4 regions of the Allobosea sp. RIT-PG3_2 genome follow, and region 2 is predicted to be linked to each of the others. Evidence: riboswitches for the same ligand, from Rfam matches in the RefSeq annotation. Region 2 holds a riboswitch; each other region holds the start of a gene.
The links. Region 2 has a riboswitch for cobalamin ahead of AC2FAN_RS16595 (TonB-dependent receptor plug domain-containing protein). Riboswitches for the same ligand answer to the same signal wherever they lie in the genome.

Region 1: it holds a riboswitch for cobalamin, as region 2 does, so the genes downstream of both, AC2FAN_RS06955 (CbtB domain-containing protein) here and AC2FAN_RS16595 (TonB-dependent receptor plug domain-containing protein) in region 2, are expected to answer to the same signal.
Region 3: it holds a riboswitch for cobalamin, as region 2 does, so the genes downstream of both, AC2FAN_RS07300 (ABC transporter substrate-binding protein) here and AC2FAN_RS16595 (TonB-dependent receptor plug domain-containing protein) in region 2, are expected to answer to the same signal.
Region 4: it holds a riboswitch for cobalamin, as region 2 does, so the genes downstream of both, AC2FAN_RS17420 (ribonucleoside-diphosphate reductase subunit alpha) here and AC2FAN_RS16595 (TonB-dependent receptor plug domain-containing protein) in region 2, are expected to answer to the same signal.

What each region holds. Positions count from the first base shown of each region.
Region 1 is NZ_JBXWCA010000002.1:253,776-261,597, forward strand. It holds gene cobD (threonine-phosphate decarboxylase CobD) at 1-308, opposite strand, end outside; gene cbiB (adenosylcobinamide-phosphate synthase CbiB) at 307-1,284, shown strand; gene AC2FAN_RS06935 (acyl-CoA dehydrogenase family protein) at 1,515-3,170, opposite strand; gene AC2FAN_RS06940 (TetR/AcrR family transcriptional regulator) at 3,167-3,787, opposite strand; gene cobO (cob(I)yrinic acid a,c-diamide adenosyltransferase) at 4,132-4,749, opposite strand; gene cobU (bifunctional adenosylcobinamide kinase/adenosylcobinamide-phosphate guanylyltransferase) at 4,759-5,271, opposite strand; cobalamin riboswitch at 5,437-5,636, shown strand; gene AC2FAN_RS06955 (CbtB domain-containing protein) at 5,673-5,849, shown strand; gene AC2FAN_RS06960 (CbtA family protein) at 5,862-6,602, shown strand; gene AC2FAN_RS06965 (DUF1636 domain-containing protein) at 6,644-7,033, shown strand; gene cobW (cobalamin biosynthesis protein CobW) at 7,038-7,822, shown strand, end outside.
Region 2 is NZ_JBXWCA010000005.1:183,185-191,006, reverse strand. It holds gene AC2FAN_RS16615 (ABC transporter ATP-binding protein) at 1-1,532, shown strand, start outside; gene AC2FAN_RS16610 (NAD(P)-binding domain-containing protein) at 1,532-3,010, shown strand; gene AC2FAN_RS16605 (NAD(P)/FAD-dependent oxidoreductase) at 3,029-4,315, opposite strand; gene AC2FAN_RS16600 (MalY/PatB family protein) at 4,459-5,643, opposite strand; cobalamin riboswitch at 5,858-6,055, shown strand; gene AC2FAN_RS16595 (TonB-dependent receptor plug domain-containing protein) at 6,144-7,822, shown strand, end outside.
Region 3 is NZ_JBXWCA010000002.1:324,265-332,086, reverse strand. It holds gene AC2FAN_RS07330 (alpha/beta fold hydrolase) at 1-213, shown strand, start outside; gene AC2FAN_RS07325 (bifunctional enoyl-CoA hydratase/phosphate acetyltransferase) at 219-1,166, shown strand; gene AC2FAN_RS07320 (acetate/propionate family kinase) at 1,163-2,269, shown strand; gene AC2FAN_RS07315 (protein-tyrosine phosphatase family protein) at 2,287-2,802, shown strand; gene AC2FAN_RS07310 (ABC transporter ATP-binding protein) at 2,912-3,697, opposite strand; gene AC2FAN_RS07305 (FecCD family ABC transporter permease) at 3,708-4,751, opposite strand; gene AC2FAN_RS07300 (ABC transporter substrate-binding protein) at 4,748-5,779, opposite strand; cobalamin riboswitch at 6,049-6,259, opposite strand; gene AC2FAN_RS07295 (1-aminocyclopropane-1-carboxylate deaminase/D-cysteine desulfhydrase) at 6,294-7,298, opposite strand; gene AC2FAN_RS07290 ((R)-mandelonitrile lyase) at 7,348-7,743, opposite strand.
Region 4 is NZ_JBXWCA010000005.1:354,652-362,473, forward strand. It holds gene AC2FAN_RS17405 (Gfo/Idh/MocA family protein) at 1-235, opposite strand, end outside; gene AC2FAN_RS17410 (O-antigen ligase family protein) at 324-1,658, opposite strand; gene AC2FAN_RS17415 (sensor domain-containing diguanylate cyclase) at 1,857-3,080, shown strand; cobalamin riboswitch at 3,229-3,428, shown strand; gene AC2FAN_RS17420 (ribonucleoside-diphosphate reductase subunit alpha) at 3,549-6,476, shown strand; gene AC2FAN_RS17425 (ribonucleotide-diphosphate reductase subunit beta) at 6,617-7,744, shown strand.

The DNA.
Region 1 (7,822 bases), on a different contig from region 2:
CCGGCCGGCGCGAGATGCGGCAGCAGCTCGATCAGGATTTGCGTGCCGGGCGCCGCGACGATGCCTGCGCCGTCCGGCACCCGGTAGGCCGCGCGGGCGGCGGCGATGAGCGCGGCCTCGTCATCGGCGCCGGGCAGGCGCGTCCAGAGGCTTAACGGCAGCGCCGGAAGCGGATAGGGGATCGGATTGATCCCGGTGGAGAGATCGATCCACGGTTGCGGCGCATCCGGAAAGAGCGCGCGGGCCGTGGCGAGATCGCCGCCATGCCAGATGTCGTCCTCAGCCACGATCGCGCCCGCGCCCCGCATGAACCTCTCCGCCAGCCTGCCGCTGCTCGTGCTCGCGCTTACGATCGAGGCGGCGTTCGGCTATCCCGAGCGCTTCTATGCCGCAATCGGCCATCCCGTCACCTGGATCGGGCGATTGATTGGAGCGCTGGACCGGGCGCTGAACCGCGAGGCCTCGTCCTTCGTCACCCGCAAGGCCATGGGCGTGCTGGCGCTGGCGCTGCTGCTCGCGGCCACGATCGCTCCCGCGTTGCTGCTCCAGCGCTTCTGCCTGGCCTTCTGGCCGCTCGGCCTCATCCCGCTCGCGCTCGTCGCCTCGACGCTGATCGCCCAGCGCAGCCTTTACGAACACGTCGCCCGCGTGGCCGAGGGGCTGGAGCGCGAGGGCCTGGAAGGCGGCCGGAAGGCCGTCTCGATGATCGTCGGGCGCAATCCGAACACGCTGGACGAGGCCGGGGTGGCGCGCGCCGCCATCGAGAGTCTCGCGGAGAACTTCTCCGACGGCATCACCGCGCCGGCCTTCTGGCTCGGCATCGGAGGCCTGCCGGGTATCGCCGCCTACAAGGCGATCAACACGGCCGATTCGATGATCGGCCATCGCACGCCGCGTCACCTCGCCTTCGGCTGGGCCGCGGCGCGGCTCGACGACCTCGTCAACCTGCCGGCCTCGCGATTGACGGCGCTGCTGCTGATCGTTGCGGCGGCACTCGATCGGACGATGGATGCCGGCGGTGCCTGGCGAGCCCTGCGGCGTGACGCCGGCAAGCACCGCTCGCCCAATGCCGGCTGGCCGGAGGCGGCCATGGCCGGTGCGCTCGGGCTGCGGCTGGCGGGCCCGCGCGTCTATGGCGATACCCGCATCGACGATCACTGGATGGGCGATGGTCGGGCCGATGCGAACGCTGCCGACATCAGGCGCGCGCTTGCGCTGTACCGGCGCGCCTGCGGGTTGCTGTGGGGACTGGCGGCAGGGCTGACGGCCGCCGCTCTGCTCTGACTCCGACGATCAACTTGCTCCGGAAACACACCGTCATTCCGGGGCATCGCGCAGCGATGAGCCTGGAACCCATGGACACAGGGTTTTCGGGAGAAGGCGCCGACACTCCGGCATGACGTCCATCGGACGGTGTTCATGGGTTCCGCGCTCGGGCCTTCGGCCCGCCCCGGAATGACGGCGCGGTTCTCGTAAAACCCGTTAGCGGCGAATGCCGTTCGTCGCCCCGGACTTCACTCCGGCAACGGCACGGCGCGGCGCGCTATCGCCTGAAGATCGGCTCCCACGGGCAGCGAGCCGAAATGGCCCGACCAGCCACCCGCCAGTCGCGAGGCGACGAAGGCGTCGGCCACCGCATGCGGCGCGTGGCGGATCAGCAGCGAGGCCGACAAGCCAAGCGCCATGCGCTCGACGAAGCGCCGCGCCAGATGCTCGTGGCGGAGCACATCGACGAGATCGGTCGCCAATTCGGCGAGGAAAGCGTCATAGCGCGGATCGTTGCCGCGCGCGGCGCGCAATTCGTCGAGCAGGGCCGGCACGCAATCGGGATAGCGGCGGATCGAGCGGAGCACGTCGAGGCAAACGACATTGCCCGTACCTTCCCAGATGCCGTTGAGCGGCGCCTCGCGATAGAGCCGCGCCATCAGATGGTCCTCGACGAAGCCGTTGCCGCCATGGCATTCCAGCGCCTCGACCACCACCGGCGTGGCGCGCTTGCAGTTCCAGTATTTGGCGATTGGCGCGCCGATGCGGCCGATGAGCTTCTCCGCCTCGCTCCCGCCCTCGCGATCGAGCGCATGGACAAAGCGGAAGGCGAGCCAGGCGGCGGCTTCGGCCTCCAGAGCGAGGTCGGCGATCACATTGGTCATGATCGGCTGGTCGATCAGCGCCTTCTGGAAGGCGCGGCGATGGGCGGTGTGATGCGCCGCCTGCGCGACCGCATGGCGCATCAGCCCGGCCGAGCCGACGGCGAAATCGAGCCTCGTGTAGTGGTTCATCTCCAGCCCGGCGCGGATGCCATGGCCGGGCTCGCCGATGAGATGAGCGATGACGCCGCGGAATTCGACCTCGGAGGAGGCGTTCGACTTGTTGCCGCACTTGTCCTTGAGCCGCTGGATCTGCAGCCGGTTGCGCGAACCGTCCGGCAGCCAGCCCGGCACGACGAAGCAGGAGACGCCCTCCTCGGTCCGCGCCAGCGTCAGGAACACATCCGAATGCGGGACGGAGAAGAACCATTTATGCCCGGTGAGAGAATAGGTGCCGTCGGCGTTGCGCGTGGCGACGGTCTGGGTCTGGCGCAGGTCGGAGCCGCCCTGCTTCTCGGTCATCGCCATGCCGACCGTGCCGCCGCGCTTCTGCGCTGCCGGCAGCGGACGCTGATCGTAGTCGGAGGAGGTGATCAGCTTGCCGAACTCGGCCCAGCGCGCGGGGTCGCGCTGCAGGACGGGGATCGCCGAATAGGTCATGCCGAGCGGGCAGCAGATGCCGTTCTCGCCCTGGTTCCAGAGATAGGAGACCGCGGCGCGCGCCACCTGCGCGCCGGAGCGCGGCTTGGTCCAGCAGAGCGAATGGAACTCGTCGCGCATGGCGAGCCCCATCAGCTCATGCCAGGCGGGGTGGAATTCGATCTGGTCGACGCGCCGGCCCCAGCGATCATGCGTCCGCAGTTCCGGCAGGCTGCGATTGGCCTGCCGCGCCAGATCCTGCACGCGTTGCGAGCCGACATGGCCGCCGACCACGCTCGCCTGCTCGCGGAACCAGCCGGCGCCGAACATGTCGAGGATGCGTCCGAGCGCGGGGTCCGCCGCGTAGGCGTCGTAATCCGCCAGCGCCGGGGCCTGGTTCAGCACCTCGTGGGTGTCGTAGCCGTATGCATCGAGAGCGGTCATGCGGCCTGTCCTTCACGGGAGATCAGCGCGGCGAGGGAGAGATCGGCGAGCGCGGCAGCGATCTCGCGGCCGCGTTCGGCGGTGATCGGCCGCTCGGGCGAAAGCGGGCCGATCAGCGCTTCCATGAAGCCGCCGACGATCATCGCCGCGGCGGCGTCGGGATCGACGGGACGGAAAGCGCCCTGCCCTTCGCCTTCCACGACAAGTGCGCGGAAGATGCCGGCGATCTCACGGCGATAGTCGAGCCGCGTCGCATCGACGGCCGGATCGGCGGGTTCGGCGATCATCGACCAGGCGAGACGGCGATTGGCGAAGGCGCGCCGGGCGAAAGCTTCGACTGCCGACGTCAGGCGCTCGGTGACCGGCGCATCGCTCGCGGCGATCTCGCGCAGCACGGCGAGTTCTCGCGAGGACACCGCCGCGACGATCTGGGCCATCAGCTCGGCCTTGGAGGAGAAATACGAATAGACGCTGCCGGTGGAGACGCCGCTGGCGGAGGCCACTGCGGCAATCGATGTTTCCTGGAAGCCGACCTCCGAGACGATCCGGCGCGCGGCGGAGAGGATCGCCTCACGCTTGCCCGCCTTGCGCGGTTGTTTCGGGGTTCCATCGACCATGCACGATCTCGAAATTGAATCTGAATTCAAATTCAATATGAAGAGGAACCCCATTCCGTCAAGTGTCCGCCAGCAAGGGTAATCGATCGGGCAATGGAGGCGCGGGAACCCTCTCCTGGAAGGAGCGGGCAGGATGAGGTGGAGGCCGCTGGACCAGGGACGCGAGTGCTCACGGCGCGGTTGGGCTCGGGCTAGCGATGCCCCTCCAAACAGCTCACCCCTCCGCTCTCCTTACAGGAGAGGGGTTCCCGCGCTCTCCTACCCGTCTTCGTCTGCTGGAATGGGTTGGGTCGATTTACCCCGAGAAAGACGGCAAGCTTCTTTCTGCGCCCCCCGAAAGAGGCTCAGAACTCGATACCTTGCTGCGCCTTCACGCCGGCGGCGAAGTGATGCTTCACCAGCGTCATCTCGGTGACGAGGTCGGCGGCCTCGATCAGTTCCGGCTTGGCGTTGCGACCGGTGACGACGACGTGGAGGTCGGGCCGGCGAGCCTTGAGCGTCGCCACGACATCGGCGAGCGGCAGGTAATCGTAGCGCAAGGCGATATTGAGCTCGTCCAGCACCAGCAGCCTGATCTCCGGATCGGCCATCAATTCCCTCGCCTTGGCGAAGGCCCGCTCGGCGGCGGCGATGTCGCGGGCCTTGTCCTGCGTTTCCCAGGTGAAGCCCTCGCCCATGCTGTGCCAGCTGACCTGATCGCCGAAGGCTTCGAGCGCCTTGCGCTCGCCGGTCGACCAGGCGCCCTTGATGAACTGCACCACGCCGATGCGCCAGCCATGGCCGAGCGCCCTCAGGATCAGGCCGAAGGCCGCCGTCGACTTGCCCTTGCCGGGACCGGTATTGACGATGAGCAGGCCCTTCTCGACCGTCTTGGAGGCGATTTCGGCGTCCTGAACCGCCTTGCGCTTCTCCATCTTCGCCTTGTGGCGGGCGGCTTCGTCAGCGTCGATATCCCGCGTCATGTCTTCGGCTCACTTCACTCGCATCGGCAATCCGGCGACCATGAAGACCACGCGGCCGGCGCGTGCCGCAAGCGCCTGATGCAGCCGCCCGGCCTCGTCGCGGAAGCGCCGGGCGAGCGCGTTCTCGGGCACGATGCCGAGGCCGACTTCGTTGGAGACCAGCACGATGGGGCCGGAAGCCTGCTCGCATGCACTGATAAGCGCGGCCCCGGCAACAGCGGTATCGCGTTCGGCGAGGATCAGGTTGGTCAGCCAAAGCGTCAGGCAATCCACGAGGATCGGCTGCCCGGCCGGCTGTTCGGCGATCGCTTCCGCCAGATCGAGCGGCGCATCGACCGTCAGCCAGCCCGGGGGCCGGCGCATCCGATGCTCGGCGATGCGCTCGCGCATCTCGTCGTCATAGGCCTGGGCGGTCGCGATGTAGGTCCAGGGCGCCGGCAAAGCCTCGATCAGCGACTCGGCATGGCGGCTCTTGCCGGAGCGGGCGCCACCGAGGATGAGGGAGAGATGGGGCAAGTCCATGGGCAGGTCCTTCGGCGCCGCCCCCTGTCGTCATGCCCGGGCTTGACCCGGGCATCCCACCCCGAAGGAGGCGCGCGAGCCTCTTCCTGCATGAGATTCTCGGGTCAAGGCCGAGAATGACGCGCTTGCGGCGCACCCTGCATTGCACAGCAGCATCCCGAAGGCTAATGATCGTCGCTGACGGTGCCTCCGCGAGGAGGTGAAAAGGGAACGCGGTGCGGGCTTGCTCTGCCCAAAGCCGCGGCTGCCCCCGCAACTGTAAGCGGGTGTCCTTCGCCATCGGCCACTGGAGCCAACGCTCCGGGAAGGCGGCGCAGGACGTCTAACCCGCGAGCCAGGAGACCTGCCGTCGACCCGCAAAGATCCAACCAGCTGCCGGCGGGGCGGCTACGGAGAGCATGATGAACACGGTTTCGGTTTCCACCATACAGCTCAGCGTTTCCGAACGCGTCAAGGCGGTTGCCGCCGCGCTCGTGATCGGCGTCGCGCTGATCTACACGACCGGCTTCGCGGCCTCGACCAATGTCCATAACGCCGCGCACGATACCCGTCACGGCCTCGCCTTTCCCTGCCACTGAGGGAAAGCCATCATGGTCACGCGTGTTCTCACGGTCAGCATCCTGGCCGGGCTTCTGGCTGGCTTGATCGTCGCCGCCCTGCAGCATGTCACCACCACCCCGCTTATCCTCAAGGCCGAGACCTATGAGGCGGCGCTCGCGCTGAAAGCGCCGACGCTCGCCGCTTTCGATGGCGAGGCGAAAATCATCCTCGCGCATGGCCCGGCGGGCGATGCGCCCGGCCATGAGCATGCCGAATGGAAGCCGCAGGACGGCCTCCAGCGCACGCTCTTCACCAGCTCGGTCACGATCGCGACCGCCATCGGCTTCGCCGCGCTGCTGCTCGCCGGCATGATCGCGGCCGGGGACACGATCGACCAGCGCCGCGCCCTGATCTGGGGCGCCTGCGGCTTCCTCGCCTTCGGCCTCGTGCCGGCGATGGGGCTGGCGCCGGAGCTGCCGGGCGCGGCATCCGCCGCGCTGGAACAGCGCCAGCTCTGGTGGCTCGCAACCGCGATCGCCACGGCTATCGGGCTATTCGTGTTCCTGCGCTTCGACGCGCCCTGGCTCAAGCTGCTCGCCGTCGTCGTGATCCTGCTGCCGCACATCGTCGGTGCGCCACATCCAGCCGCGCCGGAGAGCAAGGTCCCGGCCGAGGTCGCGGCGCATTTCGCGGCGCTCTCGCTCGGCATCCAGGCCGCGCTCTGGCTCGCGACCGGCTTCATGGTCGGCGTGCTCTGGCCCTGGGGGAGCCGCCGCGCCGCCGCGGCCTGAGGATAGCGGCGCCTTCGGGCTCCGCGCGAAAGGCAAGCCACATGTCCGAGGGCGACCTCACCATCCATGTCTGCACGGTTTGCAGACGGGCGCGCGCCGACCTCCCGGAGGGTTACGACCAGCCGGGGCTGGCGCTCGCCGAAGCGCTGGCCGCGCAGCTCGCAGCCAAGGGCAGCGCCATTCCGGTGGTGCCCGTCGAATGCCTCGCCGTCTGCAAGCGGCCCTGTACCGTCGCCTTCGCGGCCGACGGCAAATGGACCTATCTGATCGGCGACCTGGATACAGAAACCCATCTCGACGAGATCGTCGGCGCGGCGGAGGCCTATGCCGCCAGCGCCAACGGCATCGTTCCCTGGAAAGAGCGGCCCCAGTCCTTCCGCAAGGGCGTGGTCGCACGCGTGCCGCCCATGCCGGCGCGCCAGCAAGGATAAACCTATGAACGCTCCTCAGACCGCCAACCTCGGCAAGACGCCCTGCACGATCATCACCGGCTTCCTCGGCGCCGGAAAGACCACGCTGGTGCGCCATCTCCTCGAGAACGCGCAGGGCAAGAAGCTCGCCGTGCTCGTCAACGAATTCGGCGATCTCGGCTTCGACGGCGAATTCCTGAAAGGCTGCGGCATCGCCGGCTGCAGCGACGAGGACGTGGTCGAGCTGCCCAACGGCTGCATCTGCTGCACCGTCGCGGACGATTTCGTGCCGGCGCTGGAAAAGCTGCTGAACCGGCCGAACCCGCCCGAGCACATCCTGATCGAGACCTCCGGCCTCGCCCTGCCGAAGCCGCTGGTGCAGGCCTTCAACTGGCCGGCGATCCGCGCCCGCGTCACGGTCGACGGCGTCATCGCCGTGGTGGACGGCCCGGCGGTGGCCGAGGGCCAGTTCGCCGACGATCCGGAGGCGCTGGCGGCGCAGAAGGCGGCCGACGCCTCGGTCGAGCATGACAACCCGCTGGAAGAGGTGTTCGAGGACCAGATCCTCTGCGCCGATCTCATTCTGCTCAACAAGAGCGACCTCGTCGACGAAGCCGGCCGCGCCCGCGTCAAGGCCGAGATCGCCGAGCATCTGCCTAAGGCGATCAAGATCGTCGAGACCATCAATGGCAAGGTCGAGCCGGCGCTGATCGTGGGCTTGAGCGCCGCCGCCGAAAACGATCTCGCCGCCCGTCCCTCGCATCACGGCGAGGGCGAGCACGATCACGACCATGACGATTTCGACTCCAT
Region 2 (7,822 bases):
AGATCGTCTGCGTCGTCGGCGAATCCGGCTCCGGCAAGTCGATGACGGCCAATGCCATCATGCGCCTGCTCCCTACAGGCGTCGCGATAGAGCGCGGCCGCATCCTCTTCGAGGGCCGCGATATCGCGGCCGCCAGCGAAGCTGAGATGCGCAGAATTCGCGGCGCCGGCATCGCGATGATCTTCCAGGAGCCGATGACGGCGCTGAACCCGCTGCGCAGCATCGGCGACCAGATCGGCGAGATGCTCGGCATCCATACCGATCTCGGCAAGCGCGCGATCGCGGCCCGCGTTCAGGAGCTGCTCGTGGAAGTGCAAATCCCCGAGCCGGAGCGCGCCGCCAAGGCCTATCCGCATGAGCTCTCGGGCGGGCAGCGCCAGCGCGCCATGATCGCGATGGCGCTCGCGCTGGATCCGAAGGTGCTGATCGCCGACGAGCCGACCACGGCGCTCGACGTCACCACCCAAGCGCAGATCCTCAAGCTGATCCGCGAGTTGCAGGCGCGCAAGGGCACCGCCGTGCTCTTCATCACGCATGATTTCGGCGTCGTCGCCGAGATCGCGGATCGCGTCGTGGTGATGCAGCACGGCCTCGTCGTCGAGCAGGGCGAGCCCGAAACCGTCCTGAATCACCCCAGCCACCCCTATACGCGCCAGCTCATCGCCGCCGTGCCGGCGCTGAAGCCGCCGCCGCCGCGCCCGCTTTCGGACGAGGCGATCCTGACGATCGAGAACGTCTCGAAGACCTATCGCACCGGCGGCTTCCTCGGCCGTGGCCAGCGCGTCACCCACGCGGTCAAGGACGTGACGCTCACCCTGCCGAAGGGCGGGACGCTCGGCATCGTCGGCGAATCCGGTTCCGGCAAGTCGACGCTGGCACGCTGCATCATCCGGCTGATCGACCCCGACACCGGCGCGATCCGCCTCCAGGGCGAGGATCTGACCAAGCTGTCCCGCGCCGAGATGCGCGCGCGCAGCCGGCATATCCAGATGGTGTTCCAGGACCCCTTCGCCTCGCTGAACCCGCGCCGCAAGGCCGGCGATCTCGTCGCGCAGGGGCTCGTCGTCAACGGCATGCCGCGCAGGCAGGCGCTCGAGCGCGCCCGCGAACTCTTCGGCCTCGTCGGGCTCGATCCCGCTGCGGTCGACCGCTACCCGCACGAGTTCTCCGGCGGCCAGCGCCAGCGCATCGGCCTGGCGCGTGCTCTGGCGCTCGAACCCGATGTCCTCGTCGCCGATGAGCCGGTCTCGGCGCTCGACGTCTCCGTACAGGCGCAGGTGCTCAAGCTCCTTGCCGATCTGCGTGAGCGGCTCGGCCTCTCCATCGTCTTCATCACCCACGACCTGCGTGTCGCCGCACAGGTCTGCGATCTGATCGCGGTGATGAAGAACGGCGAGGTCGTCGAGGCAGGGACGGTGGCGGAGGTCTTCGGCCAACGCCGGCACCCCTATACGCAGGCCCTGCTCGCCTCGATCCCCGGGCAAGGCTTCGGCACGACCGAAGCCACCCGCGAGTCGGCGGAGGTTTCGTGATGAAGCGCATCGCAACGCCAGTGCCGATCGCCGACGGTCTTGCCCGCCACGAAGCGCAGGTGAAGCGCGACCTGGCCTTGCTCGGCATCCCGGCCAAGCCTTGGCTTCATCCACGCACGACGGCAGATGGCGAGCCGGTCCTCGACGTCGCCATCGTCGGCGCCGGCATGAACGGCATCGCCGCAGCGTCGGCCCTGCTGGCCAAGGGCATCGTCAATACCCGCCTCTTTGACGCCAACGAGCCCGGCCGCGAAGGCCCGTGGAACAGCTATGCGCGCATGGACACGCTGCGCTCGCCCAAGACGCTGACGGGGCCTGCGCTCGGAATCCCGTCGCTGACCTTCGCCGCATGGTACATGGCGAGCTTCGGCGAAGCCGCCTGGGAGACGCTCTACAAAATCCCGAACGCAGTCTGGGTCGATTATCTCAGTTGGCTCCAGCGCGTACTCACCCTGCCGGTGCAGCATCGCACCGCGCTGACGAAGCTGCGCCCGCATGACGGCCTGCTCGCCCTCGAAATGAAGACGGCGGAGGGAGCGAAGACCAGCTTCGCCCGCCATGTCGTCCTCGCCACCGGACGCGGCGGCGCGGGCGGCGATCTCTGGCCGGATATCGTCCCGCGCGACCTCAAACCCGCTTTCGCGGCCCACAGCAACGACCCGATCGATTTCGAGCGACTGCGCGGTAAGTCGATCGGCGTCATCGGCGGCAGCGCCTCGGCCTGGGACAATGCTGCCACCGCTCTCGAGCAAGGCGCGGCGAACGTAGAGATGTATCTGCGCCGGTCGCATCTGCCGCAGATCAACAAGGGCCGCGGCTCGGCGACCCAGGGCTTCTTCCACGGCTGGAGCACCCTCACCGACGCCGACCGCTGGGCACTCGCCGCCTATCTCGACGACATGCTCGCGCCGCCACCGCACGAGACCGTGCTGCGTGCGCTGAAATCCAGTGGGCTTGGCATCCGCTTCCGGCATCGCGTCGCTTCGGTCAGACGCGAGTCCGGGCAGGTCGTGCTCGACATCGACATGCCCGAGGGCCGCATCGAGCGCCGCCACGACTTCCTCATCGTCGCCACGGGTTTTCAGGTCGACGCGGCGCGTATTCAGGAACTGTCGGAATTCGCCGGACATATCGCGCGCTGGAGCGACCGTTATACGCCGCCGGCCGAGCTTGCACGCCCGACATTGGCGCAGGCGCCCTATCTCGGACCGGGATTCGAGCTCCTGCCCAGGGATGCCACCGCGCCGGCCGAACTCTCCCGCATCCATCTCGTCAACCACGGAGCCAATGTCAGCCATGGCGCGATCGCGAGCGACATTCCGGGCGTCGCGATCGCCGGCGAGCGTGTCGCGCAGGCCCTCGCCGCCGCCTTCTTCAGGGAAGACAGCGCCACAATCAGGCGCGATCTCGAAGCCTTCGAGGAGGCCGAACTGAAGGACACGCCCTTCTTCCGGCCGGAGGATTTCGCGCGCTCCTGATGCGGGACAGAAACGCGATCAGCGGGGCGCGTCGGCTTCGCCGCTCTTCGCCTGCCCTTGCGTGATCAGGCGGGCGCTGCGGTGGCCGCTGACATAGATCCACAGCCAATTCAGCGCGACGGCGAGGCGGTTCCGCAGGCCGATCAGGAAGAAGATGTGCGCGACGCCCCAGGTCCACCAGGCGATGCGCCCCTTCAGCTTGATCCAGCCGAAATCGACGATCGCCGCGCGCTTGCCGATCGTCGCGAGATTGCCGGCATTGCTGTAGGCGAAGGGCGGCGGCGCGGCCTCGCCCTTCAGCCGCGCCTTGATCACTCCGGCGACGTAGCGCCCCTCCTGCTTGGCCGCTGGCGCGACGCCGGGCACCGGCTTGCCATCGGCCGAGACGACATGGGCCGTGTCGCCGACGACGAAGATATCGCGCTGGCCGGGTACCGTGAGGTCGGGCTCGACCATCACCCGCCCGGCCCTGTCGGCCGGCGCGCCGAGCCACTCCGCCGCAGGCGAAGCAGCGACGCCCGCCGCCCAGAGGATCGTCCTGGCCGGCAGGAAGGCGCCGCCGAGTTCGATCCCGTCCGCGGTGCAGTTCGAGACAGCGTGACCGAGCTTGATCTCGACGCCGAGCCCGATCAGCGCCCGCTCCGCATAGGCCGAGAGGTCCTCGGTGAAGCCAGCCAGGATGCGCGGGCCGGCCTCGACCAGGATGACGCGTGCGGAGCGCGTATCGAAGTTGCGGAAATCGCCGCGCAACGTGTCATGCGCCAGCTCGGCGATCGTGCCGGCAAGCTCCACCCCGGTCGGACCTGCGCCGATGATCACGAAGGTGAGGAGCTCGGCGCGCCGGGCAGCGTCCGTCTCCCATTCTGCCTGCTCGAAGGCCGAGAGAATACGCCGCCTGATCTTCGTCGCGTCTTCGAGCGTCTTCAGCCCGGGTGCGTAGGGCTCCCACTCGTCATGGCCGAAATAGGAGTGTCGTGCCCCGGTCGCCAGGATCAGGCTGTCGAAGGCAAGCGGCGGCTCGCCCTCGATCAGCACCGTCTTCACCCCCGCATCGACGCCGACGACGCTGCCCAGCAGCGTGGTGACGTTCTTGTATCGCCGCAGCAGCGAACGGGCCGGCCAGGCGATTTCGGAGGTCGGCAGCGACGCCGTCGCGACCTGATAGAGCAAAGGCTGGAAGAGGTGATGGTTACGCCGGTCGATGAGCGTGATCCTGACCGGCTCGCCGGCGAGATTTCGCGCCGCCTCCAGCCCGCCAAAGCCGGCTCCCACGATGACGATGTGATGGGGCGTGCCGGCCGTCATGGGCTACCCAACCTGAAACAGGCTGCGACGGCGATATCTGGAGATGCGTCTCATGAGTTCTCCCGCTTCACCAATAAGCCAGTGCCGCCTTTGCGAGAAGCGGGGAGATGGCGCGGGACGACAGAACCGTCCCGCATTCGGCGCTATTGCAGATCGCGGAACGCTTCCTTCAGCCGCTCGACGGCCTCGATCACGGTGGCGCGCGGCGTGGCGAGGTTGAAGCGCAGGAAGCTGTCGCCCCCCGCCCCGAAGCTCGCGCCATGGTTCACCGCGATCTTCGCCTGCTTCTCGACGCGGGCGGTGAATTCCGCCGGCTCCATGCCAGCCCCGCCGAAATCGACCCAGGCGAGATAGGTCGCCTCGAGCGGCATCGAACGCAGGCCGGGAATGGCGTTCACCCCGTCGTCGAACAGCTTCCTGTTGCCGTCGAGATAGGCCACGAGCCGGTCGACCCAGGCCGCACCTTCGGGGCTGTAGGCGGCGGTCGCCATCGCCATGCCGAAGGAATTGGGCGAGATGCCATGGGCGTTCATCCGGGCGCGGAACCGCTCGCGCAGCGGCTCGTCGGGAATGATGACGTTGCCGACATGGGCGCCCGCGATGTTGAAGGTCTTGGTGGTCGCCGTCATCATCACGAGGCGGTCCGCGATTTCAGGCGCAGCCAGCGGCATGACGGTGTGCCTGGCTCCCGGCATGACCAGATCATGATGGATCTCGTCGGCGACGAGGATCAGGTCGTGGCGCTTGCAGAAGGCCGCGATCTCGCGGAGTTCGTCGCGTGTCCAGACGCGCCCGCCCGGATTATGCGGCGAGCACAGCATCAGCATCCGCTCGCGGCCGGTCATCTGCGCGTCCCAGCCGGCGATGTCGAGGACGTAGCGGCCCTCCTCGATCGGCAGCCGGCACTCCACGACCTCCCGGCCGGCCGAGCGGATGATGCGGGCGAAGGCGTGGTAGACCGGCGTCATCAGCACGACGCCATCGCCCGGCGCGGTGAAGGCATCGACGCAGAGCGCCGTGCCATTGACGAGGCCATGGGTGGTGAAGATCGCTTCCGACGCCACGTCCCAGCCATGGCGGGTCTTCATCCACCAGCGGATGGCGTCGCTATTGGTGCGGTCGTCGCCGAAATAGCCATAGACCCCGTGAGCCGCCATGCGCTCGACCGCCTGCTGGACGCAAGGCGGCGGCCGGAAATCCATATCGGCCACCCACATGGCGATGCCGTCGGAAGCGGCCACGCCATAATACTTCTCCATCGTGTCCCATTTGGCCGAATGGGTCCCGCGGCGGTCGATCTGCTCGTCGAAGTCCGGCAACCTAAGCATCGTCATCCTCGGCAACAGCAGAGCGGCCAAGCCGCGGAAAGCGCCGAGAGATGGTGATTCCGACCCGGCCCGTGGCTTCTGTTCTGCCGCGCCGGCTCGCGGGCGTAAACCGGCGCGATCGCGACGGCTGGCCTCCGGATACGACATGGCGCGCGATCTCCCGCCCCCGTCCTTACCTTTGGTTAAACCTATTTGACGACGACACTTTTCCGCCGTAATCGTCACCGGGACGGTTCCCTCACGGGATCAAAAGGGAACGCGGTGCGGGTGGCCAGCCACCCCATGCCGCGGCTGCCCCCGCAACTGTAAGCGGCGAGCCTTTCGCCATACGCCACTGGGACCTCGGACCTGGGAAGGCGGCAAAGGGCATGGACCCGCGAGCCAGGAGACCTGCCGTCAGCCGTGGTCACACGCGAACACGTTCGGACGGGGTGCGCCGATCGCTGATTTGACTGTTTGCCGCCTTTTGCGCGGCAATGGGAGATCGCGTTCGCGGTGACGTGCCACTGACGTCAACGCCCGAGGTCTCCATCGTGATCCCCGCCCTTCCAGCCGCAGAACGCGGCCGCCTGCTGCTATGCGTTTCCTTCCTCGCACTGGCCTGCTCCGCCCCGACACTCGCCCAGAACGCACCCGCCCCGCTCGCGCTCGACGAGATCGTTGTCAGCGCGACCGGCACGCCGACCCCGGCGCGCGAGATCGCGAGCTCCGTCACCGTCATCACCGCCAGGGAGATCGAGCAGCAGCAGCGCCGCACCCTGCCCCAGGCTCTCGCCACCGTGCCCGGCCTCAACATCGTCCAGACAGGCGGACCGGGCGGCCTGACCTCGGTCTTCATGCGCGGCACCAACTCCAATCACGTCAAGGTTCTGATCGACGGCATCGAGGCGAACGACCCCTCGACGCCCAACCGCTCCTTCGATTTCGGCTCGATGCTGACCGACGACATCGAGCGCATCGAGGTGCTGCGTGGCCCGCAGAGCGGCCTTTACGGCGCCAATGCGATCGGCGGCGTCATCTCGGTCACGACGAAGCGCGGCGAGGGGCCGCCCAGGGCGACCGCGCGGGTCGAAGCCGGCTCCCACGGCACCTTCAACCAGTCCGCCGGTTTCAGCGGTGGCGACGATCGTTTCAACTATGCCTTCAACGTCGCCCATTTCCGGACCGACGCGACCGACGTCACGCCGCCGAACCTCGTCCCGCCCGGCCGCCGCATCAATCCGAATGCCTTCGACAACTACAGCTATTCCGGCCGCATCGGCGTCGCGCTCGGCGACACGCTGACGCTCAACTGGGTCGGCCGCTATCAGGACGGGCAGTTGCGCTATACCGGCGACACCGGCTTCCCGAGCCGCCCCGCCCCCTATCGCTCCCTGCAGAACTACGCACAGGCCTTCACACGCGGCGAGGTCGTCTGGGATCCGTTCGGCGGACGTTTCGTCAACACCTTCGGCGTTTCCTACACGAACCAGGACCGGGCGACGCGAACGGCCAACGGCACGACCGGCATCCTCGGCCTGCCCAACGAAAACCTGGGCGAGCGCACCAAGGTCGACTGGCGCGGCAATCTCGAGATCACCAAGGGCCACAATCTGATCATGGGCCTGCAGTACGAGCGCGAGCGCTTGGACACCGCGAGCCTCGTCGCTTCCAACGGCAACAAGGCCGCCTATCTCGAATACCAGGGCAATATTCAGGACCGCTATTTCCTGGCGGCCAACATCCGCCACGATAATGACGACAGCTATGGCGGCCACACCACCTATCGCATCGCGCCCGCGGTGATCGTCCCGGGCATCGAGACCAAGCTGAAGGCGAGCTACGGCACCGGCTTTAAGGCGCCCACGCTGAGCGAGCTCTTCATCGACTATCGCCCCGGCTTCAATTTCTTCGGCAACCCGAACCTGAGCCCGGAAGAAAGCCGCGGCTGGGATATCGGCTTCGAGCAGCCGCTCTTCGACAAGCGCCTGCAGTTCGGCGGGACCTGGTTCCAGAACGACATCGACAACCTGATCGTCACCAACACGGCACGCAACTCCTACGCCAATATCGGCAAGGCGCAGACCAAGGGCGTCGAAGCCTTCGCCGCGCTGGAGATTTCGCCCCAGTTCCGCATCCGCGCCGACTACACCTTCACCCTCGCCAAGGACGAGATCGCGCGGCAGGAATTGCTGCGCCG
Region 3 (7,822 bases), on a different contig from region 2:
GATGTCACCTGCCCGGTCTATCTCCTCGCTGGCGCGGCGGACGACATCACCACCAGCGAGCAGGTCTTCGCGGCGGAGGATCTCGTCGGGACGCCGAAAAAGAAGGTCGAGAAGAAGCTGGTGCCCGGCGGCCATATCGGCCTGTTCATGGGCCGCAAGACGCTTGGCGAAACCTGGCCGGGGATCGCCCGCTGGATCGCGGAACAGGATTAGATGCCATGACGACGCTGTCCGCTTCCGAATATCTCCAGCTCGCGCTCGGCCGCTGCCAGGATCTCCCGGCGGTGCGCACGGGCGTGGTCCATCCCGTCAAGGCCAATGTGATCGAAGCGGTGGCCGATGCGGCCGGCGAGGCGTTGATCGAACCGGTCCTGATCGGCCCGGCCGCCCGCATCCACGCTGCCGCGCGGGAGGCCGGCATCGACATCTCGCCCTGGGAGCTCGTCGATACCGAGCATAGTCACGAGGCCGCGGCGAAGGCCGTCGCATTGGCGGCGGGCGGCGAGCTCGGCGCGCTGATGAAAGGCTCGCTGCATACCGACGAGCTTCTGGGTGCCGTCGTACGGGCCGATTCCGGGTTGCGGACCGAGCGGCGCATTTCCCATGCCTTCGTGATGCATATCGAGAGCTATCCCAAGCCCTTCATCATCACCGATGCGGCGGTCAACATCTCGCCGGATCTCGCTACCAAGGCCGACATCGTCCAGAACGCCGTCAATCTCTGGCATGTCGCTCTGGGCGGCCTCGACGATCTGCCGAAAGTCGCCGTCCTCGCGGCGGTCGAGACCGTCAACCCGCACATGCCGGCGACGCTCGACGCCGCCGCGCTCTCGAAGATGGCCGAGCGCGGCCAGATCACCGATGCCATCGTCGACGGGCCGCTCGCTTTCGACAATGCGATCAGCGCCGCGGCGGCGAAGGAAAAGGGCATCGTCTCCGCCGTTGCCGGCCATGCCGACATCCTTCTCGTGCCCGAGATAGAGGCCGGCAACATGCTGGCCAAGCAGCTCACCTTCCTGAGCGGCGCCGATGCCGCCGGGATCGTGCTCGGCGCGCGCGTGCCGATCATCCTGACCAGCCGGGCCGACAATCTGCGTGCGCGGCTGCTCTCCTGCGTTCTGGCCGTGCTCCTGGCCGATGCGCGCCGCACGGGGCGGATCAAGTGATCGATACGATCCTCGTCCTCAACGCCGGGTCTTCCAGCCTCAAATTCCAGGTCTTCCGCAGCGACGACCTCGGCGTGCTCGCCCGCGGCAAGGCGGTGCGCCTCGGCGAAGCCGAGCCCGCGATGGATGCGAGCCTTGCCGACGGCAGGCGCGAGCGCATCGCGTTGCCGCAGGCCTGCGACCACGACACGGCGCTCTCTGCTGTCCTCGCTTTCGTCGACCGGCATGACGATGGCTGGCGGATGCAGGCCGTCGCCCATCGCATCGTCCATGGGGGCGAGAACTATGCCGATCCCGTCGTGGTGACGCCGGCCGTCTTCGCTGCGCTGGAAGCGCTCTCGCCATTGGCGCCGCTGCACCAGTCGCATAATCTCGCTGCGGTTGCCGCTGCGCAGCGCCTGATGGGCGGCGTGCCCAACATCGCCTGTTTCGACACCGCCTTCCATGCCGGGCACGATCCGCTCACCCATAACTTCGCGCTCGAACAGGGGCTGCGCGACAAGGGCATCCGCCGCTACGGCTTCCACGGCCTGTCCTATCAATGGCTGGAGATGGTGCTGGCCGAGCAGCATCCCGATCTCCACGCCGGGCGCGTCGTCGCCGCTCATCTCGGCAATGGCGCGAGCCTCTGCGCCATCCGGGGTGGCCGCAGCATCGACACGACCATGGGCATGACCGCGCTCGACGGCTTGCCCATGGGCACCCGAAGTGGCGCGCTCGATGCCGGCGCCGTGCTCTACATGTTCCAGAGCCTGGGCATGAGCGCGGAAGAGGTCTCGAACGTGCTCTATGAACGCTCCGGTCTGCTCGGCCTCTCCGGCTTGAGCAACGATGTCGAGACGCTGCTCGCGAGCGACGATCCCCGCGCGCGCTTCGCCCTCGATTATTTCGCGCTGAAGGTCGCGCAGTTCGGCGCGGCGATGGCCGCTGCCATGGGTGGCATCGACGGCTTCGTCTTCACCGGCGGCATCGGCGAGCATGCCGCGCCGGTCCGGGACGCCATCCTCGAGCGCCTTGCTTTCCTCGGGAATTTCAAGGTTCTCGTCATTCCGGCCAATGAGGAGCGTGTCATGGCCGTTCAGGCGAAGGGGTTGATCGCCTGACGATCGGAGGAAGCGGAATGAGCAGTGCCGGTACGGGCTTCATGCGACGCGTCGATCTACCCGCTGAAATCGCCGGCAAGCTTTGGCTTGGGCCGATGCCCGGCCGTTTGCGGCCGCTGGCGGACGATCTGGCCGATCTGACCCGGCAAGGGATCGCCCGCGTGATCTGCCTGACGCCATCGGACGAAATCCGGCTGAAGTCGCCGGACTATGCCGCACGGCAGGGCGATCTCGGCATCCCCGTCACAAGCTTCCCGATCGGCGATTTCGGCGTTCCCGATGATGGCGGCGGCTTGAAGACCCTCGCGCAAGAGTCTGCACGCGACCTGAAGGCGGGGAGGGCGCTGTTCGTCCACTGCGCCGCCGGCATCGGGCGGACGGGCATGGTCGCGACCTGCATCCTTGTCGCGCTTGGCTTGAGCGGGGATGCGGCGATCAGCGCGATCACTGCCGCCGGCTCGGGCCCCGAGACGGATATCCAGAAGCGCCTGGTCGCCCGCTACGCCGAAGAGGCGCTGAATTCCGGCCGCTGAACCTGGCGCTTATTGCTAGAAATACATGTCATCCCGGATCTGTGCTTCGCTCCGTCCGGGAATGACGGCGTGGCTCCGCGCTCGATCAGCACGCTCCAGCACCCCCCAGTCACGCTCCCGGCTCGTCCCGATCGAGATCGACCAGATATTCGATGTGCCGGCGCCCGGCATGGCCGGGCTTGATCGCCACGGCCACGCCGAACACGGTCCGGATGGTCTCTTCCGTCAGCACGGCTTCTGGCGTGCCCGCCGCCAGCAACCGGCCATGATGCAAGAGCGCGATCTCGTCGCAGAACAGAGCGGCGAGGTTGAGGTCGTGCAGCGCGACGATGCAGGTGATGCCGAGCCGCCGGATCAGCGTCAGGATCGAGAGCTGATGCTGGATGTCGAGATGGTTGGTCGGCTCGTCGAGGATCAGCTCGCTCGGCTCCTGCGCCAGCGCCCGCGCGATATGGACGCGCTGGCGCTCCCCGCCCGAGAGCGTGTGCCAGGGCTGGTCATGCCGGTCTTCGAGGCCCACCCGCACCAGCGCTTCGCTGACGGCGGCCTCGTCGGCTGCGCTCCACGAGGCGAGCGCGGCGCGATGCGGCGTGCGGCCAAGGCGGACGACCTCGCAGACGGAGAGCTGGATCTCGGTCGTCGCCTGCTGTTCGACGAAGGCGAGCCGCTGTGCCAGTTCGCGTCGCGGCACCCTCGCGATGTCGCGCTCGTCGAGCGTCACCACGCCGCTCGCCACCTTGCGCAATCGGCAGAGCAGCCTGAGCAGGCTCGACTTGCCGGAGCCGTTGGGGCCGATCAGGCCGAGGATGCGCCCCGGCGCCGCCGCGAGCGTCACACCGTCGACGATCATCCTTCCGGCCGCGCTCCAGCGCACGTCCTGCGTCGCGAGCGTCATGCCGGCTTCCTCACGCAGGTCTCCTGGCGCGATAGAGGATCAGCGCGAAGGCCGGCGCCCCGAACAGGGCGGTGACGACGCCGATCGGCAGGATCTGCTGCGGTACCAACACGCGCGAGAGGATGTCGGCGAGGATCATGAAGACCGCGCCGATCACGAGGCAGGCCGGCAGCAGGCGGGCATGGCCAGAGCCGACGAGGAAACGCGCGGCGTGCGGGATGACGAGGCCGACGAAACCGACCGTGCCGACGATGCTGACCATGGCGGCGGTCATCACCGCCGTCGTCGCGAACAGCACGATCCGCACGCGCAGAACCGCGATGCCGAGCGAGGCGGCGGCGTCGACGCCGAAGGCGAAGGCGTCGAGCGCCTTGGCGTGCAGCATGCAGACGCCGAAGCCGAGCAGGGCGACCGGCGTCGCGATCCATAGATCCGGCCAGCGCACGCCGCCGAAATTGCCGAGCAGCCAGAACATGACGCCACGCGCCTGCTCGGCGCTGGCGAGTGTCGTGACGATGGTTGCCGTCGCGGCGTTGAAGAGCTGCGAGGTCGCGACGCCGGCCAGGATGACGCGGTCGCTGGCGCCGCCCGCCCCCGTCGCGAGCAAAGCGACGGCTGCCAGCGCCGCGCAGGCGCCGATGAAGGCGCCTGTCGACAGGCTGATCGCCACGCCGCCGATGCCGATGCCGAGGATCAGCACCGCGACGGCACCGGTCGAGGCGCCGGCGGAGATGCCGAGGATATAGGGCTCGGCCAGCGGATTGCGCAGCAGCGCCTGCAGGATCGCGCCGGAAAGCGCGAGCGCCCCGCCGCACAATCCGGCCATCAATGCCCGGCTCAGGCGATAGTCGAAGATCACGCCCTGCTGGATCGCGCTGACCGGCAGGTCGAGGTCGAACAGCCCGTTGCCGAGCGCCTTGACGGCGACCTGAAACGGGATCGCCATCTCGCCGATCGTCACCGCCAGCGCCACCGACAAGGTGAGTGCCAGCAGCGACAGCAGCGCGAGACCGATCCGCGCCGGCCAGTTCGGACCGTGGGCGGCGTGGCTCAAGGGGCGATGCCGAAGCTCGCGATCGCCTTGGCGAGCGTCTCGATGCCATCGACCGTATCGAGCCCGGCGCGAGTGGCCCCGACGTCGATGATGACGACGCGGTTGTTCTTCACCGCGTCGAGCTTGCTGGCGACGGCATCCGTCTTCAGGAATTCGAGCTTCTTCTCGATATCGTCGGCCGGGAAGCGGCGGCGGTCCATCCTGACCGTGACGATCACGGCCGGGTTGGCGGCGGCGATGCTCTCCCAGCCCACCAGCGGCCATTCCTCGTTGGTGGTGATGATGTTGCGCGCCCCGAGCTGCGACAGGATATAGGCCGGCACGCCGTTCTTGCCGGCCATGAAGCCGTCGCCCTTGATGTCCTTGCTGGAGAACCAGACGACCACGGGCACGTCCTGCGCCTTCAGCTTTGCGACCTGCTCGACGGCCTTGTCCTCGCGCGCCTTGAGCTCGGCGACGAGCTTCTCGGCGCGGTCGGAAACGTCGAAGATCTGCCCGAACTCGCGGATGTTGCGATAGACCAGCTCCATCGAGAACATCTGCGTGCGCACGCCGTCGCCGGGGCCGGAATTGTCCTTGCCGACGCAATCGGTCGGCGAGACATAGGTCGGCACCTTGACCTTGTGGAACTGGTCGCGCTTGCCGACGATGCCGTTCGGCCCGAGATGCCATTCGAACATCGCGGTGACGAGGTCTGGCTCCTGGCCGACGACGGCCTCGAAGCTCGGGTCGTTGTCGGCGAGGCGCTTCACCTTGGCGTTGACGGCCTCATAGGACTTGGCGACCGGCGAGAACCAGACGGCGGTGCCGACGACACGGTCGCCGAGGCCGAGCGCATAAAGGATTTCCGTCTGGGTCTGTCCGAGCGCGACGACGCGCTTGGGCGGGGCGGCGAAGGTGATCGTCTCCCGGCAGTTCTCCAGCGTCAGTGGATACTGCGTCGGAGCTGCCGAGGCGGCGGCGGCGAAGAGGACGCTGCCGGCGGCCGCGGCGAGCAAGGCGGGAACGAACTGGAAGGCACGACGCATGAACGGGACCGGCTTGGAGAGGGCGTCACGGCAGCGGAGCAGCGAGGCCCCGGCGCAACGGACATCAAGTGTAACAATGTTGCATTTCTCATAGGTCGCGCGACGCGGGCGCGTCAAGTGACGTGCGGCCTGCGCGGCGGCATCAGCGGATATCGTGGACATGGATTTCATCGCTCCCCGAAATGAGCGCGGGGAGTCTGGGCGGATACGGCCGGATGCGGGTCTGGGGACGCCGCCGACGCGCATCCCTCCGGAACACCCCGCCCGAAAGACGTCTCGCGATCGCGGCAGGTCTCCTGGCTCGCGGGTCGACGCCTGATCCGCCCGGCCTTCCCAGTGCGCGGGGCACCAGTGGACGATGGACGGAAGGCTCACCGCTTACAGTTGCGGGGGCAGCCTCGGCTTCGGCGAAAGGCGCCTCACCGAATTCCCTCTTAGCTCCGGGGTGCAACCCGGAGAACCTCGATCGACCGGCACCATAGGGCGGCGCCGAGGCGCGTCAAGCGGGCAGACGCTACGTCACCGTCCTGAACAATCCGAACTGTGAGAACAATGCGGCAGTGCCGCCGGTATGGATCACGCAGGCCGGCTCGCCGCCAGCGATCCGGCCCTCGGTGAGCGCGTCGAGGAAGCCGGCACAGGTCTTCGCCGTATAGACATGCTCGATGAGGATGCCCTCGGTGCGGGCGAAGGCCAGGATGGCGGCCTCCGAGGCCGGGGTCGGCACGCCCCAGCCGCCGCCGAGCTGCTCCATGTGATATTGCGGCAGCGCCGCATCGAGCGGCGCGACATCGAGCCCGGTCCGGTCGCGCAGGCCCTCATAGATGCGCCGGACATGCTCCTCCAGCTCCGCTCGCTCGTATTCGACGCTGACGAGATGGAGCTGGAAGGGATGCCCGAGCAGGGCATTGCCGAAGATGAAGCCGGCCTCTGTCGGCCCCATCGAGCCGGCGAGAAAGACGTGCCTGATCGGCGCCTCTTCCCGCTGCGACTGTTCGTGCAGCTCGAAGGCGGCCCGGACATAACCCATCGCGCCGAGCACGGGGTCGCCGACGATGTAGGGCTTCCGCCCCTGACGCGCGAGTTCCGCCGCCGCTTCGGCGAGCGCGGCGTTGCGCTCGCCTTCATCGACGGCCCCGATAAAGCGCAGCTCGGCGCCGAACAGTCGGTTCAGGAAGGAGCGCTCGCGATTCTCCGGCGTATCCGGCGCATTGTGCAGGACGATGCAGTCGAGACCGACGAGCGAGGCAGCCGCGGCCGTGAGGCGGCAGAGATTGGAGGTCGCGCCGCCTCCGACCAGAAGGATATCGGCCTTCTCGCGCAGCGCAGCGCCCAGCCAGTATTCGAGGCTCCGCAGCTTGTTGCCGCCGAGCGCGATCTCCATCAGGTCGTCGCGCTTGATGTAGACGCCGGGCCGGCCGAGCTTCTCCTCGAAACGGCGCAGCCTCTGGAGCGGCGTCGGAGCCTGGACGAGGGCATGGCGCGGCTCGCGCAAAAGGGTGGAAGGCTGAGGCGTCATCGTCCCGTTCGCGGTAGGGCGTGGTCAGGCTGGGTCGAATGAGCGGCGATCAGCCGCCGTACTGGGCGTCCGAGACCTGCTCCAACCATTCCACGACCTTGCCGTTCTCGGCTTCCTGAATGGCGATATGGGTCATGCCCGTTGCCGGCGCCGCGCCATGCCAGTGCTTTTCGCCGGGCGGGAACCAGACCACGTCGCCCGGTCGAATCTCCTCGATCGGCCCACCCCAGCGCTGCACCCGGCCGGCACCGCTGACGACGACCAGCGTCTGGCCGAGCGGGTGGGTGTGCCAGGCCGTCCGCGCGCCCGGCTCGAAGGTGACGCTGGCGCCCTGCACGCGCTCCGGCGCATGCGGATTGAAGAGGGGGTCGATCCGGACCGATCCGGTGAACCAGTCGGCCGGTCCCTTCCCGGACGGCCGGGAGCCGGCGCGCATGATCTCCATGGTGATCTCCTCGTCTCCGGCGCTGCGGAAGGCGCTCGGGATATTGCGACGATACGCGATCGGTTGGGAATCGCCTCGT
Region 4 (7,822 bases), 170 kb from region 2:
AGGTGGGCGGGGAGGCGATGTAGACGCAGTCGCTGGCGGCGATCAGGGCAGCGGCGTCGGGCTGGTGCGGGACCGCGGGCAGGGCGGTCGCGATCCGTTCCATGGCCGTGGAGGAGGGGTCCCAGATGCCGGAGACCTGCAGGGCCAAGGCCGGCTGGTCGAGCGCCGCGCGCAGCATGCGCTCGCCCATGATGCCGGCGCCGATCAGGCCGAAGGAGATGGAGGTCTGGGGCATGGGAGTTCTCGAGCAGGCGGTTGATGGAATTGCCGCGCCCTGCATGGCATGCCGCGATGGTCGGACGGAAGCCGCTTTAGCTGCCGGATCAAGTCGGTGTCGCGACAGTGCGCATCCGCGCCGTCAGCGAAAGCCCCATCACCGCCAGCGCGAACAGGACCCAGAGCGGGTCGGCGCGATTGAGCAGGAACGCTTCCAGCATGCCGACATAGGTCATGAAGATCACGATCATGACGAAGAGATCCGCCAGCCTGCGATTGGCCGGCGCACGCCAACTCGCGAGATAGTTCAGCAGCGGCTTGCCCATCAGCAGATAGATCATCACCGCCGCACCCGGGACGCCGAAGGCCAGCGCCGCGTCGAGATAGCTGTTGTGGCCGGAGCCGATGCCGCGCACATCCCAGCTTGCCTCGAAGTTCTCCTCGAGGCCGGTGACGATCGGCGTTTGCCAGAAGCTGGCGTAGCCGTAGCCGAGCCAGGGCCGCTCGGCGATGTGCCGGAGCGCGAATTTCCAGATCTCGTCGCGGCCAGTGAAGGTCGGATCGGAGATCAGCGCCGCGCTGAGCGCGTGGAACTGCGGCGAGATGACGGAGCCGACGGTCAGGGCGGCGATGGTCGCGACCAGGACGAGGTGCAGCAGGATCGTCAGGCCGGGCCGTCCGGTGATGCGGCTCAGGAATACGAGGCCGATCGTCAGCGGCAGGAAGCCCAGTGTCGTCTTGGAGCCGCTGTTGAGCACGAAGAGCACGCCGAGCGCCGCGATCAGGCCGCCGCGCCAGCGCAACCCGCTGCGCCAGGCGTAGATGCCGAACATCGCCATGATCGAGAAAACCGGTGCCGCGAAGTTCTTGTGGCTGAGGTGGCCGCGCCAGTCGCCGGCATGGACGCCTTCGGCGCCTTCCGAGCTGTGGACGGCGAGATGCGGCGCGAGCAGTAGCGCCCCGTAGACCAGTGCCAGCAGCACGAGGCAGGCATTGGCTGCGGCCGTCGCGAAGCTTCGTTCGTCGCGCGGCAGGACAAGCACGCCGGCAATGATGGTCATCACGATCGCCGCGAGCAGAAGTCCGCGCAAAGACGCGGTCGGATCGAGCGACTGGGCGGCTGAAAGCGCTGCGATGCCGAAGATGATCGCCCAGCTGCCGCTGCCGAGCCGAGCCAGAACCGCTCGCTGCGTCAAGCTCAGCATCGCGACCAAAAATGCGAGGCCAAGGACGAAATAGCCGATCTGGTTGACGATATTACCAGTGGATTCGCCTGGCGCAGTCGCCTCGGGCGGCCCGGCGAAGGGCTGGAGCGACATCATCAGCACGAACAGGCCGAAGCCGGCGAGGGCGTTGCCGAGCGCGCCCGTGCCGGCAATATGCGCGGTTGAGCCGGATCGTGCCGGCTGGTTGGTGATCGAGCCCTGGACGCTCTCGCTCATGGCCGCTTCGCGTTGGACTGGACGACCTTGCTCCGGGGAGCCGGGCTGGCTGTCGACATCGTAGGCTCTGACATATTAAGGGCCTCTAACTCCGGCGGCCTGACGGCAAAAGCATCTGACGACGCTGCCGTTTACGTCTCTTTTACGCCGACGCGTTGAGCTTCGCGCCATAAGCATAAGATCGAATCGGGAGCAACCATGTCCGTCCCCGCCGCCGCGAGCGAGCAGGCCCGCCTGGACGAGCTGGCGCAGTACGACATCCTCGATACGCCGGGCGAGGAATCCTTCGACCGGATCACGCGCCTCGTTCGCCGCACATTGAAGGTGCCGATGGCGACCGTGACTTTCCTCGATGGCCACCGGCAGTGGTTCAAGTCGCGCGAGGGCTTGTCCGACTGCGAAGGAGATCGGCGTAGCGCGCTCTGCGACGTCACGATCCGCCGCGGCGAGCCGTTGATCGTGCCCGATACCCGTGCGGATCCGCGTTTCACCGACAATCCACTCGTCACCGGCGCGCCGCATCTGCGCTTCTATGCCGGCATACCGCTGCGAGGCGAGGGCGGTCACAATATCGGCACGCTCTGCGCCATGGACACCGCGCCCCGCGCCTTCGATGGAGAGGACGTTGCGATCCTCGCCGATCTCGCCGCGATCGTGATGGACGAGCTCAGGTTGCGTCTGCTCGTGTCCACCGATGTCCTGACCGGGGCACTCTCGCGCCGCGCCTTCCGCAATGAAGCCGGCAAGGCGATCGCACTCGCGTTGCGCCATCGCCATGAGACGAGCTGTATCGCCTTCGACCTCGACCACTTCAAGACCGTCAACGACACGCAGGGCCATGCCGGCGGGGACACCGTGCTGACCGGCACCGTGGCCGCCTGCCGCGACCTGCTGCGCCAGAGCGACCTGATCGGGCGCCTCGGGGGCGAGGAATTCGCGATTCTGCTGCCGCATACGGGGCTGCAGGCCGCTCTCAGCGTCGCGCAGAAGCTGCGGGAAAGCATCGCCGCCCAGCGTTTCGAAGGCGTCGGCGGACCGTTCACCGTGACCGCGAGCTTCGGCATCGCGGCGCTTTCAACTGCCGCATCGGACCTCGAAGCCGTGCTTCAGCAGGCTGACGAGGCGCTCTATGCCGCCAAGACCGCGGGTCGCAATCGCTGCATTGCGGCCCATGCAGGCGCTGCGAGCAGCTCGCCCTTCGGTCGGCGCGTGCTCAAGGCCGGCAGCATCGTGTTCAACGGTGGCCGCTCGGTGATAGACTGTACCGTCAAACGCCTTTCCGACGAGGGCGCCAGCCTTGCCGTGATCGATTCGGCCGGGGTGCCCAGCCGTTTCAAGCTCGCCATCGAAGCCGATAACTTCTCGCGTTTCGCGCATGTGGTCCGCAAGGCTGGCCCTGAGATCGACGTTCAGTTCGCCTGAGGTGGTTCAGATGGAGCGCCGGTGGCGTTGCGTGTGCGTGCGCGGCACTTCAGGGGTTCGACGGCAGCTGCTGAGCCATTCATCCCCGCTTTCCACAACGGCTTGTATCCAGCGCATACGAGCAATTGACGGATGAATGGAAATGACCGCTAAATGTAGTGGTCACGGTCTCTCGAATCGCAAGATCGAGAGCTAAGAGGGAAGCCGGTGCGAAGCCGGCGCTGCCCCCGCAACTGTCAGCGGTGAGTTCTCGTCCAGCGTTAAGTCACTGAGGTCGCAAGGCCTTGGGAAGACGGACGAGAACGACGACCCGCGAGCCAGGAGACCTGCCGCGACCCTAGTTAACGTCCGCGGGCGGGGTGTCCCGGTGGTGCGCTGGCAGGTCGCGGCCTCTCTTTGTCGCGCGCCCTTTCCACGCGTCCGCCTTGGCCTTTGCCCCCAACATCTTGATCTTGGGGTTTGAAGCCGATGTCTCTTTCCGTTGAAGCCGAACGGCCTGCGCCGGCGCCGTACAGTGCCGAAACCGTATCGCAGCCGCGCGCCGTCGCGAGCGAGCCGGGCTTCCAGGTGATCCGCCGCAACGGCGCGGTCACGCCCTTCGATGCCTCCAAGATCGCAGTGGCCCTGACCAAGGCGTTCCTGGCTGTCGAGGGCTCGAGCGCCGCCGCCTCGCGCCGCATCCACGACATCGTCGCCGACCTCACCACGCAGATCGTCGCCGGCCTGACGCGCCGCGCCGATGCCGGCCGCACCTTCCATATCGAGGACGTGCAGGACCAGGTCGAACTCGCGCTGATGCGCTCCGAGCATCACAAGGTCGCCCGCGCCTATGTGCTTTATCGCGACGAGCGGACGCGGGAGCGGGCGAGGGCGCTGGCCGAGGCGAAGCCCGCCGCAGCCGCAGCCCCGTCGCTGCGGATGAAGCTCGCCGACGGCGTGCTGGTGCCGCTCGATGCCGGGCGATTGGCCAAGGTGGTGCGCGAAGCTTGCGCCGGGCTCGATGGCGTTTTGGCGGAACCGGTCCTCGCCGAGGCGCAGCGCAATCTCTACGACGGCATCTCGCTCGACGAGCTGGCGCTCGCCCCGATCCTGGCCGCGCGCACCCTGATCGAGTCCGAGCCGAACTATGCCAAGGTCTCGGCGCGGCTCCTGCTCGACAAGCTGCGGCGCGAGGCGCTGAGCTTCGTCCATGGCCATGCCGAACAGGCGACGCAGGCCGAAATGTCAGGGCGTTATGCCGACTACTTCCATGCCTATGTGAAGACCGGCATCGAGAACGAGCTGATCGATCCCGAACTCGGCCGTTTCGATCTCGCCCGCATCGCTACCGCTCTCAAGCCCGAGCGCGACCTGCATTTCGACTATCTCGGCTTCCAGACGCTTTACGACCGCTACTTCCTGCATGTCCGCGGGAACCGCTTCGAGCTGCCACAGGCCTTTTTCATGCGCGTCGCGATGGGCCTCGCCATCCGCGAGATCGATCGCGAGGCGCGGGCGATCGAGTTCTACGATCTGCTGTCGTCCTTCGATTTCATGGCCTCGACGCCGACGCTGTTCAATTCGGGCACGCTCCGCCCGCAGCTGTCCTCCTGCTTCCTGACCACCGTTGCCGACGATCTCGACGGCATCTTCAAGGCGGTGAAGGACAATGCGCTTCTGGCCAAGTATTCCGGCGGTCTCGGCAACGACTGGACGCCGGTGCGCGGATTGGGCGCCCATATCAAGGGCACCAATGGCGAGAGCCAGGGCATCGTGCCGTTCCTGAAGGTCGCCAACGACACGGCGATCGCGGTCAACCAGGGCGGCAAGCGAAAGGGCGCGGTCTGCGCCTATCTCGAGACCTGGCATGTCGACATCGAGGAGTTCCTCGATCTCCGCAAGAACACCGGCGATGACCGCCGCCGCACCCATGACATGAACACGGCGAACTGGATTCCCGACCTGTTCATGCAGCGCGTCGCGGCCGGCGGCCAGTGGACGCTGTTCTCGCCCGACGAGACGCCGGACCTGCACGACCTCTACGGCAAGCCGTTCAAGGCGGCCTATGAAGCCTATGAGGCCAAGGCCGACCGCGGCGAGCTCAAGGTGTTCAAGCGCGTGGCCGCGCTCGATCTCTGGCGCAAGATGCTGACCATGCTATTCGAGACCGGGCATCCCTGGATCACCTTCAAGGATGCCTGCAATCTGCGCTCGCCTCAGCAGCATGCCGGCGTCGTGCATTCGTCCAATCTCTGCACCGAGATCACGCTCAACACCTCGGCCGATGAGGTCGCGGTCTGCAATCTCGGCTCGGTCAACCTCTTTGCCCATGTGACGGCGGAGGGGCTCGACCAGGCCCGGTTGGCGAAGACGGTGAAGACCGCCATGCGGATGCTCGACAATGTCGTCGACATCAATTTCTACACGATCCCGGAGGCGCGCCGTTCCAACCTGCGCCATCGCCCGGTGGGCCTCGGCATCATGGGCTTCCAGGACTCGCTGCAGACCCTGCGCCTGCCGGCGGCTTCGGAAGGCGCGGTCGCCTTCGCCGACAGCTCCATGGAGGCTATCAGCTTCCATGCGATCTCGGCCTCGGTCGATCTCGCCGCCGAGCGCGGCCGCTATCCGAGCTTCGAGGGCTCGCTCTGGTCGAAGGGCATCCTGCCGATCGACTCGCTCGACATCCTCTCGGAAGCCCGCGACGGCGATGTCGAGCTCGACCGCTCGGCGACGCTGGACTGGGAGCCGCTGCGCGAGCGGGTGAAGACCATCGGCATGCGCAATTCGAACACGATGGCGATCGCGCCGACCGCGACGATCTCCAACATCGTCGGCGTCTCGCAGTCGATCGAGCCGTCCTACAGCCAGCTCTACGTCAAGGCCAACATGTCCGGCGACTTCACCGTGGTGAATGCCGGGCTCGTGCGCGACCTGAAGGCGAGGGGGCTTTGGGACGAGGTGATGGTCTCTGACCTGAAATACTATGACGGCAAGGTCAGCGGGATCGACCGCGTTCCGGACGACCTCAAGGCGCTCTACGCGACCTCCTTCGAGATCGAGACGAGCTGGCTCATCCGCGCCGCGGCGCGCCGGCAGAAATGGATCGACCAGGGCCAGTCGCTCAACCTCTACATGGCGCAGCCCTCGGGCCGGAAGCTCGACGAGGCTTATCGCTTGGCTTGGCGGCTCGGCCTGAAGACGACCTATTACCTGCGCGCGCTTTCGGCGACCCATGTCGAGAAGTCGACGCTGAAGGGGACGGACGGCAAGCTCAACGCGGTCTCGTCTGGCGTGCCGGTCGCAGCAAAGGCGCCTGTCGTGGCCGCGCCGATCCTGGTCGATATCCCGCTGGAGAACGGCATGGCCGTGCCCAACGCCTGCTCGATCGACGACCCGACCTGCGAAGCCTGCCAGTAACAACCGCCGTCATTCTCGGGCGAAGCGAAGCGCAGACCCGAGAATCTCGACCGGAGGAGGGCGCTGGACCCCTCCTTTGGCCGGAGATGCTCGGTCAGGCCCGAGCATGACGCCCTTCATTTCACGAACGGAATTTTCCCATGCTCGACTGGTCCGACACCAAGCCCGCGACCCCGGCCAACCCCGCCATCCTGACCAACCCGACACCCGCGGCCGACGCCACCGGGCTGGGCGCCATCGACCGCACCGGCGGGCGCGTCAGCGTCGACGAGAAGCGGATGATCAACTGCCGCGCCGACGTGAATCAACTCCTGCCGCTAAAGTACAAATGGGCTTGGGAGAAGTATCTCGCCGGCTGCAACAACCACTGGATGCCGACCGAGGTCTCGATGCAGGCCGATATCGCGCTGTGGAAGTCGAAGGACGGGCTGACCGAGGACGAGCGGCGCATGCTCAAGCGCAATCTCGGCTTCTTCGCGGCGTCCGAGAGCCTCGTCGCCAATAACATTGTGCTCGCGATCTATCGCCACCTGACCAACCCGGAATGCCGGCAATATCTGCTGCGCCAGGCCTTCGAGGAAGCGATCCACACGCACACCTTCCAGTACATCGTCGAGAGTCTCGGCCTCGACGAGGGCGAGCTGTTCAACATGTATCGCGAGGTGCCTTCGATCACCGACAAGGCGGCGTGGGCGCTGAAGCATACGCAGAGCATCGAGGACCCCGATTTCAGCACGGGGACACCCGAGAACGACCAGGCGCTGCTGCGCGACCTGATCACCTTCTACGCGATCTTCGAGGGCATGTGGTTCTACACCGGCTTCGCGCAGATCCTCTCGCTCGGCCGGCGCAACAAGATGGTCGGCATCGCCGAGCAGTATCAGTACATCCTGCGCGACGAGTCGATCCATCTGAACTTCGGCATCGACGTGATCAACCAGATCAAGATCGAGAACCCGCATCTCTGGACCAGGGCCTTCCAGGACGAGGTGCGCGGCATGATCCGCGATGCGGCCGAGCTGGAAGCCTCCTATGGCCGGGACACGATGCCGCGCGGCTTCCTCGGGCTGAATGCGGCGCTCTGCGAGCAGTACATGCACTTCATCGCCAACCGCCGTTGCGCCCAGCTCGGCCTCGCGCCCGTCTTCGGGGAGACCGAGAACCCGTTTCCGTGGATGTCCGAGGCGATGGATCTCAAGAAGGAGAAGAACTTCTTCGAGACCCGCGTCATCGAATATCAGAACGGCGGCGCGCTCAGCTGGGAGTGAGGGCAGGAGCTGGAGTTCTCCAGCTTGAAGACAATCTCCGTCAGCGGCCCGAAAGGCGGCTGACGGGGCTTGCCGGTA